DNA from 4 places in the Gordonia terrae genome. Region 4 is predicted to be linked to each of the others. Evidence: predicted binding sites of a transcription regulator. Region 4 holds the regulator's gene; each other region holds the start of a gene.
The links. The regulator LexA, encoded in region 4, represses DNA repair genes until DNA is damaged. The targets are predictions, from matches to a motif close to CGAACANNTGTTCG.

Region 1 (4,211 bases), 2.3 Mb from region 4:
ACTACGTCTACATGACGAAGGTGCTCGACGGCGCGGTCCTCGCGGCCGAGATGGCGGTGGGTGACGGTAGCCCCCGGGTCTACATCGTAGAGCCGGAGGACGACGTGCATGACGATCCGAATGTCACCGACAAGAAGTTCCCCGGGAACCCGACCCACTCGTACCGGAGCGCCCGGCCGGTCCGGGTCGTCGGCGAGATGACCGACTGGGTCGGACATCCGCCGGAGTACCTGCAGCAGTTCCGGGCCGGGCTGGAGGCACTGCGACAGCGCGGCGAAGCGGTTCTCTACGACTAGCTGTGGCACCCGTGCAGGTTGTGATCCTGGGCGGCAGTCAGCGGGTGGCGAGGAGCCACACGAGGTGCGCTTCGACGAGGGAGGGTCGGAGCTGCCGCTGGCCGGGTCGCGGTGGTCGGACGTCGATGACGTGGCTGGTTGTCAGCCATGAGCGACGCGCGTCTATCGGATGTGGCGCCTCCGGGCGTGCTTGGTCGCCGGGCCCCCTGCTCCCTGAGGAGCGCCCGGAGCTTGCGGAGGCCGCGTCACGAAGGGTCCGGTGACCGAGCGTGCGAAACCCTCGGGGTGGTTCGCCGTGGATCTCGGCGCGTGTGTCACGTAGGTGTGCGGCGAACCGCCGGGGTATGTCGGGTCGGCGGTTGAGGCGGTCAGGGTTGGGTGGTGCGCCGGGGTCGGCGTTCAATCGCCAGAGGCAGCGGCCTTCGTCGGGTCCGGAACGCACGATGTGGGTGGTGTACTGACCGGGCTGGTCGCCGACCATCCGGTTGTGCCGGGGGCAGGCCGGGGCGAGATCGTCGATGTCGGTGAGTCCGCCTCTGGCCCAGTCTTTCTGGGCGTGGTGGAGTTCGACGTGGGTCGCGGGCTGATCGCAGCCGGGTGCGGAAGAGACTTCGCCGTCGGGGCGTGCGAAGGAGACGAGACGTTGTTCGCGGGTGGCCAGACGCTTGCCGCGCCCGAAATGCAGCGGTACGGCGGTGGCGCCTTTGAACACCGCCAACCACGGCTGGACGTCAGCGGCCATGGCGACGAGGTCGGGGATGGGCAGCAGGGTGCCGGTGGCGGTGGTGGCGAGTCCCGCTTCGCGGATCAGGTCGCCGAGGTCGGCTTTGATGATCAGCTGCACGGGCAGGCCGCGATGGGATTTCCCGAGGAGGCCGTCCTCGAGCACAGCTTTCAGTAGCGCGTTGAGTGCGTCGTGGTTGATCTGGGCGGGCGTGCGGTCGTCACGTTCCGCCGCGGCGGCCAGGAGGTTTGGGTCGGCGTCCTCGAACGAGCCGGTGGGCGAATCGAGGTCGTTGGGGTTGTTCATGCCGGGCTTGGCCCACACCGCGAGCAGCATAGTGATCCGGGCGGCCAACTCGGGGGTGAGGGTGCCGGTGAGTTTGGCGGTGCCGTCGGCGCGTTGCCGGTTGACCCACAGATTCCGACGTCGTTTCCGCTCCGATTCGTCGGCCTGGGTGCCGTCGGGATCGAGGTGGGCCAGCAGCCGCGCACCGAGTTGGGTGATGTCGGCAGGCGTGTGGTCGGCGGCGATCTCGGCCATCTGCCGTTCAGCAGCAACCTTCACGTCGTGCTCGACGGCGTGGGGAATCTGGTCGAGGACGTCGATGACGGCGCGCACATGCGAGGTCCCGACCCGGCCGTCGGCCAACGCCGAAGCAAGGGTGGGATGTTCGGGTGGCAGTGGTTCGCCGGTGTGGGTGAGGTGGGCGGCGGTGGCGTGGCGTTGGTTGTTGCGACGCATCGGATCGGAGACGCGGAGGCGGTGGGTCATGAACGTGGTGATGCTGCGGTACCCGGTGCGATGGGGGAGGTCGCGGTCGGCGATGGTGACAAGTTGACGGTCGCCGGTGTAGGTGAGGCGGGCGATGGCCTTTTCGGTGTCGGCGGCGACCTCGACGAGTTCGGTGTCCGCACAGGAGCCCAGATCGACGGTCTGCAGTTCATCGATCAGCCGGTGCAGCTCGGCGACGAGCTCAACTGCCCGAGACGAAGGCGCGCCATCATCGACGACGTGTGTGGTGTCGGACATGACGGTCACCTCCCCCGAGAACCGTTGCTACGAATGTACGTTCGAGCGTACACGAGAATCGAGGCGCGCGCATCGAAAGATGCTGTCCCACAGTGCCTACGGCGGCCGCACGGCGCGATTGCGTTGTCGGTGCTGTGTGATAAGCGGCCACCGACACGCACATGTCCCGAAGTTGCGTCGACGGGCTCCGGGTTCCACCAGAATCTCTGCATGGGCACCGGAGGGACCGGTCCGTGGTTGAGTCAGAGCGTCGTCGCGATCCCGCCATCGACCGGGATGACGGTCCCGGTGAGATAGCACCCGGCGCGACTGGCGAGGTACACCACCGTCCCGATCATGTCGTCGGCTCGACCGATGCGCCCGAGTGGAGAGGCCGCCGCGACCTCGTCCCCCAGCTCGGCCAGGATCGGCGCCATCATCTTGGACTCGAAAGGTCCAGGCGCAATGGCGTTCACGGTGATGTGGCGCGGACCGAGGTCGCGCGCGAGATGTCTGGTCAGCTGATGGACGGCCGCCTTGCTGGACGAGTACGAATACGACGCGGTGCGCGGCACGCGGATTCCGTCGACACTGCCGATCATGATGACCCGCGACGGATTCTCCGCGGTCGCGGTACGGGTCAGCAACGGCAGCAGTGTCTGGGTGAGTACGAACGGCGTCTGGACGTTGAGTTTCAGAACCCGGTCCCACGCCGAGTCCGGGAACTCCTCGAGGGACGCACCCCAGGTCGCGCCGGCGTTGTTCACCAGGACATCGAGGGCATCGGTCTCCGAGGCCACCTGCTCCGCGAGGGTGCGCGCACCCTCGGGGCTCGATAGATTCGCCTGTAACGCAGTCAGTCCCGCTGCACGCGCCTCGGCGAGCGCATCGTCGTTGCGGCCGGTGATCATCACCCGCGCTCCGCGGTCGTGCAGGCCGTGGGCGATCATCGCCCCGATACCCGACGTGCCGCCGGTGACCAGCACCGTCTTACCACTCACATCGAACAGGTCAGCAGTCATCGTCGTCCTTCGGTGCTCGGTAGCCGGAACGGGCGGTCGTCGCCTCGCGTCGATTCTCGGTCAGCGGCGGGCCGTCTGGTGCCGAATCGCGAATCACCGGCGCAGACCGTCGTCCCTCACAACTCGTCTCGGCAGGACCCTTCGTGACGCGCCCTCCGCAAGCTCCGGGCGCTCCTCAGGGAGCAGGGGTTGTGCGGTTCTTTCGGATTACGGAGCAGGGGCTGAGACCTGCGGTTATGTCGCTCTTCCGGATCAGGGAGCAGGGGTTGTGTCGCTCTTCCGGATCAGGGCGTAGCGCTACCCCGGTTCGGCGAACGCTCAGATCCAGCCCAGGTCACGGGCTTTGATCGCGGCCTCGTACCGGTTGGACGCATTCAGCTTCGACACCGCCGACGACAGGTAGTTACGGGTCGTGCCCGCGGTCAGGTGTGCTCGGCGGGCGATCTCCTCGACCGACGCACCGTCGAGAGCGAACTCCAGGACGTCGGCCTCGCGGGCGGTCAGCAGCGAGTCACCGGTGCTGATGGCTTCGGTGGCGAGCTCCGGGTCGATGTAGCGTCCGCCGGAGTGCACGGTCGCGATCACCTGCGCCAGCGTGGCGGCCGGGGTGGTCTTGGGCAGGAACCCGCGCACGCCGGCGGTCAGCGCTCGCTTCAGATAGCCGGGCCGACCGTGACTGGTGACGATGAGCGTTCCTGCATCAGGCGTGAGTTCGAGGAGCTCGATGGCGGTGTCGATACCGTCCATGCCGGACATCTGCAGATCGATCACCGCGACCGCGGTCGGTTCGCCGGCATCGCGCCGGGCACGCCAGAGCGCGACCAGCTGCTCACCCGAGTCGACGTGAGCGACCACCTCGATGTCGTCTTCGAGGTCGAGCATGGTGGCCATCGCGGTCCGCACCAAGGTCTCGTCATCGGCGAGCAGGACAGGAATCATGTTGGCTCCCAGCGAATCTGTAGTGTGAACAGGCCGTCGGCCCGGCTGGTGCGCAGGCTCGCACCGACCATCTCGAGACGTTCGGCGAGTCCCTGCAGCCCCGATCGTGGACCGCTTGTCGACGAGTCATGCTCAGCCACACCGTCATTCCGCAACGACATGCCCGTTGGGCCGAGGGTGAGCCAGGCCGACGACGCCGACGAGTGTTTGACGATGTTGGTC
Region 2 (4,211 bases), 280 kb from region 4:
GTATCGCACCGGCCCCGAGACCGACCTCTATCGTGGGGTCATGCCCCGCACCGCCGCCGACCTCGGATCCGATGCGCTCGCGTTCCTCACCGAACGCCACCTCGGGACCCTCACCACCCTGCGCGCCGACGGCACGCCACACGCCGTCGCCGTCGGATTCACGTGGGATCCCGAGGCCGGACTGGCACGGGTCATCACCTCTGACGGCAATCAGAAGGTCCGCAACGCCGAGCGCGGCGCCTACGCGGCCGTCACCAATGTCGACGGCCCGCGGTGGTTGACCCTGGAGGGGCCCGCGACGGTCCGCCGCGAACCCGACCACGTGCGCGAGGCCGAGCAGCGTTACGCGCAGCGATACCGGGAACCCCGGCCGAATCCGCGCCGCGTGGTGATTGAGATCAGCGTGAGCCGGGTGCTCGGCTCCGCATCGCTGTTCAGCTAGCGCCGCGCATGTGAGGTCGGATTCTGTTTGACGTGGGTCGCCGGTGTCGTCAGCGGGCTCGGTCCGGTTCTTCGCATAGTCATCAAGACCGCCCGCCATTTCCCGAACGGTGGCGCACTCCCCATGCTGGTGTGACTGGCGATCTGCGACATCGAGGACAAACGCCTCGAGGACCGAGGGGGACCTGACCCAGATTTCGGACACGCTGAATCCGACAACGAGCTGGAGGAAGCGAGACGATCGAGGTATGGCTTGGAAACACGACTGAGAGCGGTTCGTCAGGACGCGGTGGAGTTGTACGAGTCGACCCCCGAGGCCACGGTGCGTGGTATCGCCGATGATCTCCGGTGTCGAGCACGGCACTCTGCGTCACTGGCTCGACCGCTATGGCATTGACGCGCAAGACCGCGGGCGGCCCAGTATCTCGTCGTGGAGACGAACGGGTGAGCCGCTTCGGCGTTCGTCGCCGACCACCTCGACACCTACCCGGTCAAGTGGCTATGCGAATCTTCGCGATCGCGTGTTCGTCGTTTCACGGTTGGCGGCAGGCAGCCCCCGCGCGGGCAGCGCGGACGCAAGCTGATCATGCTCTGGCGCAACGTATCCGCACCACTCGTATCGGTGCACCACCTACGGCGCTCCCCGATCACGGCCGAACTCAACGACGACGTGGCTGCCGAAGATCGGGTGAACCACAAGCGTGTGATACTGAAACGCGAAATAATTCAAGATGAGCGGACCTGGACCGACGAGCTGACCGACCGGGGTGAAGTGTTCGGCTGGCTCGTGCGCTACAACAACTGCCGACGACCTACGAAAACCGCTACGCTGCCATGCTTTCACGCGGTATAGGTCTCACCCTGTGCGCAAGACCCGGGGTCAACACTCAGCATCGCCCGCATCGGGGTTCCCTGTACCACAAGGCACCGACAACTCCCTCTCGCCGAATAGCGTTGGATGACAGGGCTTTTAAGGTTGACGCGCGTCCATATTGGTGTAGACTCGAATATACATTCGCAGCAACGGCTCTCGGAGGAGGTGACCATGTCTGACGAGTCAGCGACGCCGCAACCGAGAGCTGTCGGATTGGTCGCGGAGTTGCATGCGATCCTCGACGAACTGCAGACCGTGGACCTGTCGCCCTGCTCGGATGCCGAGTTGGCTGACGTGGCAGCCGAGACCGAACGTGCCATCGCACGCCTGACCGTCGCCGGTGACCGGCAGATCGATCAGGCCGAGGCCCGCGACCTCCCCCGCAAGACGGGCTGCCGAACACTCATGCAGTTCATGACGCACCGGCTGCGAGTGTCGAATCCGATGCGTCGACGTAAGCACATGGACGCCACCGCCACCCGGACCAGCCTCGGCGGCGAACTCCTACTGCCCGAACACCCGTCCCTCGCCAAGGCTTTCGCGCAAGGCACCGTCGGCACTGCACACGTGCAGGCGACACTCGACGTCCTCGACCGCATTCCGAACGCTGTCGAGCACGACGTGAAGGTTGCTGCGGAACGTCAGATGGCCGAGATCGCCGCCGATCATACACCGGCCGACATCACCCAACTCGGTGCGCGGTTGCTGGCTCATCTCGACCCCGACGGCACCCTGGCCGACGACACCGACCGGAAACGGCGCCGCAACCTGTGGATCGGCCGCCAACGCGCCGACGGCACCGCCAAGATCTCCGGCACCCTGACCCCCGAACTCGCCGCCCGGCTCACGATGATGTTCGCCGTCTGGGGCAAACCCGGACTCAACAACCCCGACGATCCCAACTCGCCGTCCGGACCGGCCGGCACCGCCGACCCCGACGCGCTGGCCACCGCCGCCGACCGTGACCAACGCACCCCCGCGCAGACCAATCACGACGCCCTCGACGCCGCGCTCACCGCAGGCTTTTCAGACGGGATTCTCGGAAAGTCGCACCGCGGCCTGCCCGCCCATCTGATCATCAAAGCCGATCTGGGCGACCTGATCCGCGAAGCCGGGCTCGCCACCACCGCCACCGGCACCCTGCTGCCCATCCCCGACCTGATCGCGATGGCCGGCGAGATCCAACCGTGGCTGGCGATCTTCAAAGATTCGACCGCCGTGCCGCTGTACTTCGGTAGGGGGAAACGTTTGGCCACCCGCGAACAACGCCTCGTCTCCTTCGCGCGCCCCGACGGTGAGGTGTGCTCGGCTCCCGGGTGCGATCAGCCCGCCACCCAGGTCGAACTCCATCACGCCCAGAAGGATTGGGCCAAGGGCGGTCTCACCGACATCGACGACCTCGCACCCGCCTGCCCACGACACAACCGCATGGTCGGCGACCAGCCCGGCCAGTACACCACCCACATTGTCCGCTCCGGACCCGACGAAGGCCGCTGCCTCTGGCGGTTGAATGCCGAGCCCGGCGCGCCACCCAACCCCGAACGCATCAACCGCCGACCCGACATACCCCGGCAGTTCGCCGCACACCTACGCGACATACGCGCCGAGATCCACGGACCGCCAACGCAGCCCGGCGATCAAGCACGCCCCGAGACGCCACACCCCCACGACGCACGCCGCTCATGGCTGACCACCAGCCACGTCATCGACGTCCGCCCACCACGGCCCGGCCCACCGACGCCCCGACCCTCCCTCGTCGAAGCACACCTCATGGAGCTACTCGCCACCCACTGACCCGGGTCCGTGAATAAAGACCCACCACCGCCGAACCTCATTTCGACCGATGGACCTCGATCGAAGTCCAACAGTCGAAGCGAGGTTCATCGGTCGGATATACCTACAGCCGGACGAGTTCGTGTGGGCGGTTGTTGAGGGACTCGCAGCCGTCCTCCGTGACGACGACGATGTCCTCGATCCGGGCACCCCATCGGCCGGAGACGTAGACGCCCGGCTCCACGCTGAACGCCATGCCGGCCCGCAGCGGGATGTCGTTGCCGCCGACGATGTAGGGCTCCTCGTGCACCGACAGCCCGATACCGTGCCCGGTGCGGTGGATGAACTGCTCGGCCAGGCCGCGCTCGGCGAGCAGATCGCGCGCCGCGGCATCGATCGACGACGCGGTCACCCCGGGCCGGACAGCGGCCACGGCCGCGCGCTGCGCCTCGAGCAGCGCGGCGTAAGCATCGGCGATGTCGGCGGGCGGATCGTCGAAGCAGTACGTGCGCGTGGAATCGGAGTTGTAGCCCGGCTCGACCGGACCACCGATGTCGACCACGACGATGTCGGACCGCTCGATGACCCGGTCGGAGAACTCATGGTGGGGATCGGCGCCGTTGGGGCCGGACCCGACGATGATGAACGCCGCCTCGGTGTGCCCCTCCTCGAGGATCGCGGCGGCGATGTCGGCGGCGACCTCCCGCTCGGTGCGTCCGGGGACCAGCCAGTCGCCCATTCGCGCGTGCACGCGGTCGATCGCGGCGCCGGCGCGGCGGAGAGCGTCGATCTCCGCGGCGTCCTTGATCATCCGGAGTTCGCGTAGGACGTCGGTCGCCAATTGCGGTGTGGCGCCGGTGTGCCGGGCGAGCGGGATCACATGCAGGGCGGGCATGGAATCGGAGACGGCGATGCGCGGTTGCGACGGCAACCCCGCCAGCGCCAGCGCGTGGGCGTCGTCACCGTCGACCCAGTCGGCCACCTCGATGTCGAGATCGCCCACCGCCGAAGCCGACAGCGACGGGACCTCGAGCCGCGCGATCACCAGTCGCGGGTCACCGGCCGCGGGGATCACGAGCGCCGTGAGCCGTTCGAAGGTCTCCGCCCGCGATCCCACCAGATA
Region 3 (4,211 bases), 2.3 Mb from region 4:
TCACCTCGTCGGTGAACGGACTCGAACCCGGCATGAACTACGCGCACTACGTGGCCACGAAACATGGCGTGATCGGGCTGATGAAGAACATCGCGCTGGAGCTCGCGCCGCACGGAATCCGCTGCAACTCCATCAATCCGGGCGCGATCCGTACCCCGATGACCGATCAGCAGGGCGCGTGGGACATGTTCGCCGGCCACGAGGGCGGCACCCCCGACGACCTGATCGAGGGCGGATATCACTTCCACGCACTCAAGGGGCACTCGTTCATGCCACCCGAGGTGATCGCGAACACCGCCCTGTACCTCAACTCGGACCTGGCAGCTTCTGTCACGGGCGTGACCATCCCGGTGGATGCCGGTCACCTTCTCCTCACCGGGGTCAACCAGGAACCGGTCAGGTGACCTCACTTCGGCCGATGGAGACACATGGCCTCGCGGCGATCCGGGCACGGATCGCCGCCGAGGTCGTCGGCCGCGATCGCGAACTCGACCTCGTCCTGGCCGCGGTGGCCGCAGGCCGGGACCTGATCCTGGAAGGCCCACCGGGAACATCCAAGAGCACACTGCTGCGCTCGATCACCGCCGACTGGGGCATCCCACTCGTCCTGGTGGAGGGCAATGCCGACCTGACTCCCGGACGCCTGGTGGGGCACCACAACCCGGCGCGGGTCTTGCGCGAGGACTACTCCCCCGACAACTTCGTCGACGGCCCGCTCATCGAGGCCATGCGCGCCGGCGGGTTCCTCTATGTCGAGGAGTTCAACCGCGCGCCGGAGGACACCATCGACACTCTGCTCACCGCGATGGCCGAGCGGACCATCACCGTCCCGCGCGTCGGCACCATCGCCGCCCAGCCAAGTTTTCGCATCGTGGCGTCGATGAATCCCTTCGACAATGTCGGCACCACGCGCCTGTCGACCTCGGTCTACGATCGCATGTGCCGGCTGGTCGTCGACTATCAGGACGACGCGGCGGAGCGCGAGATCGTTTCGCGCAGGACAGAATTGTCGTCGGCGAGAGTGGTCGCGGATGCCGTCGCCGTCACCCGCGACACCCGTCGACACGACGCCGTCCGTCAGGGCAGCAGCGTACGCGGAGCGATCGACACCGCACTCCTCGCGCACCAGCTGTGCGAGATGCGCGGCACAACCGTCCCGGTCGACGACGCGGTCGAACCGCCACGCGACCTGCCGTCGGCGTACACCGCCACCTTCCTCGACGCCATGCAGGTTGCCCTGTCCGGGCGGATCCATCTCGACGACGTCGCGTTCACCACCGCCGAACAGGTGCTCGGCGAGATCTGGCAGAACCACTTCCTACTGGCGCCGGCGGCGGCCGAACCGGGTTGAAGAGCGGTCGACGCCGATTCACCGCTCCGGCGCGATGAGGTCAGCACTCAACCCCGTCAACGGAAGCCACTGCGGCGCAGACCCAAACAGCTGTCGGAAAGCCCGGTGTTGTTCGAGCCCGCGGGCCGCGGCGGCGCCGTCGCCCCGATCGGTCGACGTGGACGTGCCCGGGACGTGCCCCGCGGGACCTCGGGTGCGGTCGTCGCGGTCACCGATGACGCAGGTACCCGTGACGACGATTCCCCTGCAGCACAGACCGACCCGGTCGCGCGAGAGCGGGCGATCGGACTCGCCAGACGACTCCGACTCGCACGTCCCGTGGAGACACGGAACGCACGCCGCAGCGCCAACGGTGTACTCACGAGCCAGCGTTGGCGGGGTGGCTCCGATGAGCTCGATCTCGACGCGACCCTCGAGGCACTCATCGGCAACCCGATTCCTGAGGACGACGACATCCGCGTGCGCGAGCGCGTCCGGCGCCGACGCTCCATCGTGCTGGCGGTCGACGTGTCCGGCTCCGCCCGCGGCGAGCAGGTCCGCACCGCGGCCGCGACAGCCGGCGCACTCGCCGGTGAACTCGGTCGCGACGACCTCGCCGTCATCGCCTTCTGGTCCGACGCCGCGCTCATCGTCCCTCTCGGCCGACCGGTCACCACCGAACAACTCGTCGACGAACTCCTCGCACTGCCCGCACAGGGCCTGACCAACGTGGCCTTCCCGCTGCAGACCGCCCTCGAACAGTTGGCCGACGCACCTTCGGCCGACGCTCGCGTGATCCTGTTGAGCGACTGCGTCCACAACGCCGGACCCGACCCCCGGGACGCGGCCGGCCGGTTGCCCCGCCTCGATGTGCTGTTCGACATCTCCGGTGAACATGACGCCGAACTCGCACAAGACCTGGCGCTCATCGGCCGGGGGCGGTGCCGGCCGATCCGGGACCACCACGACGTGGTGCCCGCCCTCCAGGCGATCTTCGCCTAGGCGGTGGCGGGCAACCAGCCTTACCACACGGCACCGACAGAATTTGATCACTCAGATCCATTGCACACCAACACTTTCGGTGTTGTCAGACGGCCCAGGTCGTGTACACTCGAAAGCACATTCGCATCAACGGCTCCCGGGGGAGGTGACCGTCATGACAGATACCCAACGACACGATGGCACCGGCGTGCCGTCCCCTGGTGCGGTCGAGTTGGTGGCCGAACTGCACGCGATTCTCGACAAACTGCAGACCGTCGACCTATCGCCGTGCACCGATGCCGAACTCGCCGACATCGCAGCCGACACCGAATGCGCCATCGCACGACTTACCGTCGCCGGCGACCGGCAGATCGATCAAGTCGAAGCCCGTGACCTCCCCCGCAAGGCCGGTTGCCGAACGCTCATGCAGTTCATGACCCACCGGCTGCGAGTGTCGAACCCGACGCGTCGCCGCAAGCAGATGGACGCCACCGCCACCCGCACCAGCCTCGGCGGTGACATCTTGGAGCCCGAACACCCCTGCCTGGCTGAGGCATTCGCGCGAGGCGCCGTCGGCACCGCACACGTCCAAGCCGCCCTCGACGTCCTCGACCGGATCCCGAACGCTGTCGACCACGACGTGAAAGTCGCTGCGGAACGGCAGATGGCCGAGATCGCCATCGATCACACCCCGGCCGACATCACCCAATTGGGCGCGCGCTTGTTGGCCCATCTCGACCCGGACGGCACACTGGCCGACGACACCGACCAGAAACGACGCCGCGGCGTGTGGATCGGGCGGCAACGCGCCGACGGCACCGCCACCATCTCCGGCACCCTCAGTCCTGAACTGAATGCCCGGCTGACGATGATGTTCGCGGTCTGGGGCAAACCCGGACTCAACAATCCCGACGACCCCGCCTCACCCAGCGGACCGGCCGGCACCGCCGACCCCGACGCCCTCGCGCTCGCAGCCGATCGTGACGGCCGCACCCTCGCCCAGACGAATCACGATGCGCTCGACGCCGCACTCACCGCTGGCTTTTCAGACGGGATTCTCGGAAAGTCGCACCGCGGCCTGCCCGCCCATCTGATCATCAAAGCCGACCTCAATGATCTGATTCGTGAAGCCGGGCTCGCCACCACCGCCACCGGCACCCTGCTGCCCATCCCCGACCTGATCGCGATGGCCGACGAGGTTCAGCCGTGGCTCGCGATCTTCAAAGATCACACCGCCGTGCCACTGTACTTCGGGCGCGGGAAACGCTTGGCAACCCGCGAACAACGCCTCGTCTCCTTCGCGCGCCCCGACGGCGAAGTGTGCTCGGCTCCCGGGTGCGATCAACCCGCCACCCACGTCGAACTCCATCACGCCCACAAGGATTGGGCCAAGGGTGGTCTCACCGACATCGACGACCTCGCACCCGCCTGCCCGCGACACAACCGCATGGTCGGCGACCAACCCGGCCAATACACCACCCGGATCGAACGGTCCGGACCCGACGAAGGCCGCTGCGTCTGGCGGTTGAATGCCGAGCCCGGCGCGCCACCCAACCCCGAACACATCAACCGCCGACCCGACATACCCCGGCGATTCGCAGAACATCTGAACACCGTGCGCACCGAGATCCACGGACCGCCAACCCGGCCCGACGATCAAGCACGCCAATCATGGCTGACAATCAGCCACGTCATCGACGTCCGACCACCCCGACCCGGACCACCCTCACCCCGGCCCTCGCTCGTCGAAGCACACCTCATGGAGCTACTCGCCACCCTTTGAACCATGCACAACGACAAAGGGACCCATCCCGAAGGATGGGTCCCCTGTCTTGCGATGAACTCCGCTGGGCTGAGATCAGCCGAGCACCAACGAGTCTCCGTCGGCACTGACGTTGAC
Region 4 (4,211 bases):
CGTCGCCGCGACCGATCAGTTCGCGGCGGTGTTCACCAAACTCGGCGGGCTGATGGCCGAGCGGGTCACCGATCTGAACGATGTCCGCGACCGCGTGCTCGCCGAACTGCTCGGTCTACCCGAGCCGGGCCTGCCGACACCGCAGGTGCCCTCGGTGCTGCTCGCCGACGACCTCGCGCCCGCCGACACCGCCGGTCTCGACCCGACGACCACGATCGCGCTCGTCACCCGGCTGGGTGGGCCGACCAGCCACACCGCGATCATCGCCCGGCAACTGGGGATTCCGTGTGTGGTGGCCGTGGCCGATCTCGCCGAGATCACTGCCGGTACAACCATTCTCGTCGATGGGACGACCGGCCGGGTGGAGGTGGAGCCTGACGCGGAGACGGCGCGGGCGCGAGTCGAGGAGGATCGTCGGCACGCCGAGCTCGTCGCCGGGTGGACGGGTCCGGGGCGGACCGCCGACGGCATCGCCGTCTCGGTGCTCGCCAATGTCGCCGACGGATCGTCGGCGCGGGCCGCCGCCGGGCACCCGGTCGAGGGCGTCGGACTCTTCCGCACCGAACTCGCCTTCCTCGAACGTGCCGACGAACCGTCGGTGGACGAACAGGCCGCGATCTACCGGGAGGTCCTCGACGCGTTCGGCGGGCAGAAGGTGGTGATCCGTACCCTCGACGCCGGCTCGGACAAGCCCTTGAGGTTCGTGACCCACCCAGACGAATCCAATCCCGCGCTCGGTGTCCGTGGGGATCGAATCGCCCTGGCGCATCCCGAGATCCGAGCCCACCAGCTCGACGCGATCGCGCACGCCGCGTCGGGTTCCGACGTCGCGCCGTGGGTCATGGCGCCGATGATCGCCTCGCCGTCCGAGGCGCGCGCCTTCGCCGCGGAGGTCCGCGGCCGGGGCCTGGTCGCCGGGGTCATGATCGAGGTGCCCGCGGCCGCCATCCTGGCCGAGGCCGTGCTCGCCGAGGTGGACTTCGTGTCGATCGGCACCAACGATCTGACGCAGTACACGATGGCGGCCGATCGGATGTCGGCCGATCTCGCCGGATTGACCGATCCGTGGCAGCCCGCGGTGCTCAGCCTGATCGCGGGTGTCGCCGCAGCGGGTGTCCGCCAGGGCAAGCCGGTCGGGGTGTGCGGTGAGGCGGCTGCCGATCCGAATCTTGCCTGCGTGCTCGTCGGTCTCGGGGTGACCTCGCTGTCCAGCGCGCCGGCCGCGGCCGCCGCGGTGGGGGCTCGGCTCGGCGAGGTGACCGCACAGGACTGCCGCACCGCCGCCGACGCCGCGCTGGCCACGTCCGACCCCGCCGCGGCGCGGGAAGCTGCCGCGGCGGTGCTCGACCGTTCGGTCGGGGGAGAGGTCAGACTCGCCGCATCACGGTGACGACCTTGCCGAGGATCACGGCGTCGTTGCCCGGGATGGGATCGAACAGCTCGTTGTGCGGCATCAGCCACACATTGGCGCCCTGACGCTTGAAGGTCTTCACGGTGGCCTCGCCGTCTATCATCGCTGCGACGATGTCGCCGTTGTCGGCGACGTTCTGCTGCCGCACGACGACCCAGTCGCCGTCGCAGATGGCGGCGTCGATCATCGACTCGCCCACGACGCGCAGCAAGAAGAGCGAGCCCTCGCCGACCAGCTCGCGAGGAAGCGGGAACACGTCCTCGACCGCCTCCTCGGCCAGGATCGGGCCACCGGCCGCGATCCGGCCGAGGACCGGCACGAAGGTCGGCTCGGGCAGCCGGCCGGCCGACGGGGTCTCCGGCGACGGCGATTCGCTCGGCGCGATGTTGACCGCACGCGGCCGGTTCGCGTCCCGCTTGAGCAGACCCTTGCGCTCGAGGGTCCGCAGCTGGTGGGCGACCGACGATGTCGAGGCCAGGCCGACCTCGTCGCCGATCTCGCGGATGCTCGGCGGGTAACCGCGCTCGCGTACCGAGCGGCGGATCACTTCCAGGACCCCGAGCTGGCGCGGGGTGAGTGAGGCCTCGGCGGCGGCGACGTCGATGGGGGCCTCGTCGTCGGCTCCCCGCGCTCGGCCGCGCCTATCGCCGGTGTCACTCATGTTCGGTTCCTCTCGTCTTCGGAACGTGCTGGTAGATGGCCCGTGGGGATGTTCAGCCGCGTCCGAGCCTAGCGGAGTGCGACCTCCACCTCAAACATTTGTTCGATGTGTCGCGAGACTTTGTCGGTGCGCCGTGCTACAAATTCGAACATCAGTGCATCGAACATCTGATCGAGGTTCGAACACCGAATGCCAGACACCCGAACACCCGACGATCCCGCACCGAACACCCGGAGGGCACCATGCGCACCGCCACTCTCGTCGCTCCCGTCCGTACCGAGCGTCCCGACACCGTCCGGGCGCGCACCGACCGCGCCGACCGCATTCGGACCCGGACCCCGCTGTCCGACGGTTCTCGGCCCGTCGACAACCGGCCGGCAGGCAACCGTCCGGTGGGCGGGTCGCCACTGACGCCACGTGCCGGCGGCACGCACTGTGGCTCGGCGGTGGGTGCCAGGGGCCGCGGGCCGGTCGGTCCGGATGCAGCGGTGTTCCGTCGCCGTCGCCGCACCGCCGTCGCGGTCCTCGCCGGCGTCGGCCTTGCGTTCGTCGTGTGGGTGTTCGGTGTCGTCGGTCAGAACTATTCGGACTCGATGACGCCCGCCGCGGTGAGCGCAGAGGTCGTCCACGTGCGCGCCGGGGATTCCCTCAGCACGATCGCCGGCCGGGTGGCGCCCGAGATGCCCCGCGACATCGTGATCGACGAGATCGTCGCGATGAACGATCTGCCGTCGAGTGCGCTGCAGGTGGGTCAGCCCCTGCTCACCCCCCGGTACCGCTGAGGCCGGGCGGTATCCTCGATGTCACAGGGGCCGGCCGAGAAGCGGCGGGGCGCACGGTTTCGGTGCGTTCCAGCGTCCCGCGACCTGCGTGAGGACACGATGCGCTGCCCCTTCTGCAAGAACGACGACACCAAGGTCATCGACTCGCGTGTCGCAGATGAAGGGCAGGCCATCCGACGGCGTCGCTCGTGTGTGGAGTGCGGACGCCGATTCTCCACGGTGGAGAGCGCCGTGCTCGCCGTGGTCAAACGCAACGGTGTCACCGAGCCGTTCAGTCGCGAGAAGGTCATGCGCGGTGTGCGTCGTGCCTGTCAGGGGCGGCACGTCGCCGAGGACGCACTCGCGCAACTCGCCCAGCAGGTCGAGGACACGGTGCGCGCGAGCGGATCGGCCGAGATCCCCAGCAACGAAGTCGGTCTCGCGATCCTGGGGCCGCTGCGTGATCTCGACGAGGTGGCGTACCTGCGGTTCGCGTCGGTGTACCGGTCGTTCGACTCGGTGGAGGACTTCCAGCGGGAGATCGACGATCTGAAGTCGTCGGCGTCCGGTGGCGGGCGTGTCGAGACCGCCACCACCGATCCCGTCTCAGCCGAGTCGGTCCAGAGCTCGTAGGACGCGCTTCTCCGACACGGGGAACGCGGTACCGAGACGCTCGGCGAACAACCCGACCCGTAGTTCCTCGACGAGCCACTGCGCCTCGTCGTCGACGATCGCCCGTCGGTGCTCAGGGACCTGTTCGAGCCGTTGAGCCCACCGCTCGACGACGCGATCGACGACCGCGACGCCGGCCTTGTCGCGCGCGGCGGACGCGGGCAGCGCCTCGAGACGTGCCCGCGCACCGTCGAGGTACCGCGGCAGGTTCTCCAGATGCCGCCGTGCGGTGGCTGCCACGAAGCCGTCGAACACGAGATGGTCGATCTGCTCGGCGACGTCGTCGGCAGCCAGCGATCCGGCGTGCCGGTCGATCGCCGCGCGGACCGGCGCCAGCCGTTCGAGCGCCGCGACGGCGAGCGAGAAATAGTCCGGGGCGGCCTCGGCGACGCGCGGCCTGATCCGCTCGAGGAAGGCCGAAAAGGACTGTGGCGAGCGGACTGCCGCCAGCTGGGCGTCGCCGACGCCGATGACCGCGTCCCGGATGGCCCGTCGAGTGCAGTCGGCGAGCAGTGCCTCGATGTCCGCATAGGGACTCAGGCTCAGGGCGAGTCGTTCGGCCGGATCGAGTGAGCCGGCGAGGCGTTTGGACAACGGGGGAATCGCCAGTTCGAGCAGGGCGACGAGCCCGCGACGACGGAGACGCTCGCGGGCGTCGGGGGAGGACGCGTCCACGACGATCACGCCACGCGGGCGGCCCTTGTCA

Region 1: a site for LexA is predicted at 2,080-2,093, ahead of BCM27_RS00955 (HNH endonuclease signature motif containing protein). Genes of this name have one in related genera too.
Region 2: a site for LexA is predicted at 1,446-1,459, ahead of BCM27_RS12705 (HNH endonuclease signature motif containing protein). Genes of this name have one in related genera too.
Region 3: a site for LexA is predicted at 2,443-2,456, ahead of BCM27_RS21305 (HNH endonuclease signature motif containing protein). Genes of this name have one in related genera too.

The regions. Positions count from the first base shown of each region.
Region 1 covers NZ_CP016594.1:192,798-197,008, reverse strand. Annotated here, with positions in the region: gene arr (NAD(+)--rifampin ADP-ribosyltransferase) at 1-296, shown strand, start outside; gene BCM27_RS00955 (HNH endonuclease signature motif containing protein) at 334-2,049, opposite strand; gene BCM27_RS00950 (SDR family oxidoreductase) at 2,292-3,050, opposite strand; gene BCM27_RS00945 (response regulator transcription factor) at 3,369-3,989, opposite strand; gene BCM27_RS00940 (sensor histidine kinase) at 3,986-4,211, opposite strand, start outside.
Region 2 covers NZ_CP016594.1:2,801,395-2,805,605, reverse strand. Annotated here, with positions in the region: gene BCM27_RS12710 (PPOX class F420-dependent oxidoreductase) at 41-442, shown strand; gene BCM27_RS12705 (HNH endonuclease signature motif containing protein) at 1,487-3,109, shown strand; gene BCM27_RS12700 (M24 family metallopeptidase) at 3,213-4,211, opposite strand, start outside.
Region 3 covers NZ_CP016594.1:4,809,929-4,814,139, forward strand. Annotated here, with positions in the region: gene BCM27_RS21290 (mycofactocin-coupled SDR family oxidoreductase) at 1-404, shown strand, start outside; gene BCM27_RS21295 (AAA family ATPase) at 419-1,351, shown strand; gene BCM27_RS21300 (vWA domain-containing protein) at 1,457-2,332, shown strand; gene BCM27_RS21305 (HNH endonuclease signature motif containing protein) at 2,487-4,094, shown strand; gene clpB (ATP-dependent chaperone ClpB) at 4,170-4,211, opposite strand, start outside.
Region 4 covers NZ_CP016594.1:2,522,017-2,526,227, forward strand. Annotated here, with positions in the region: gene BCM27_RS11450 (phosphoenolpyruvate--protein phosphotransferase) at 1-1,390, shown strand, start outside; gene lexA (transcriptional repressor LexA) at 1,368-2,072, opposite strand; gene BCM27_RS11460 (LysM peptidoglycan-binding domain-containing protein) at 2,315-2,854, shown strand; gene nrdR (transcriptional regulator NrdR) at 2,954-3,466, shown strand; gene hrpA (ATP-dependent RNA helicase HrpA) at 3,440-4,211, opposite strand, start outside.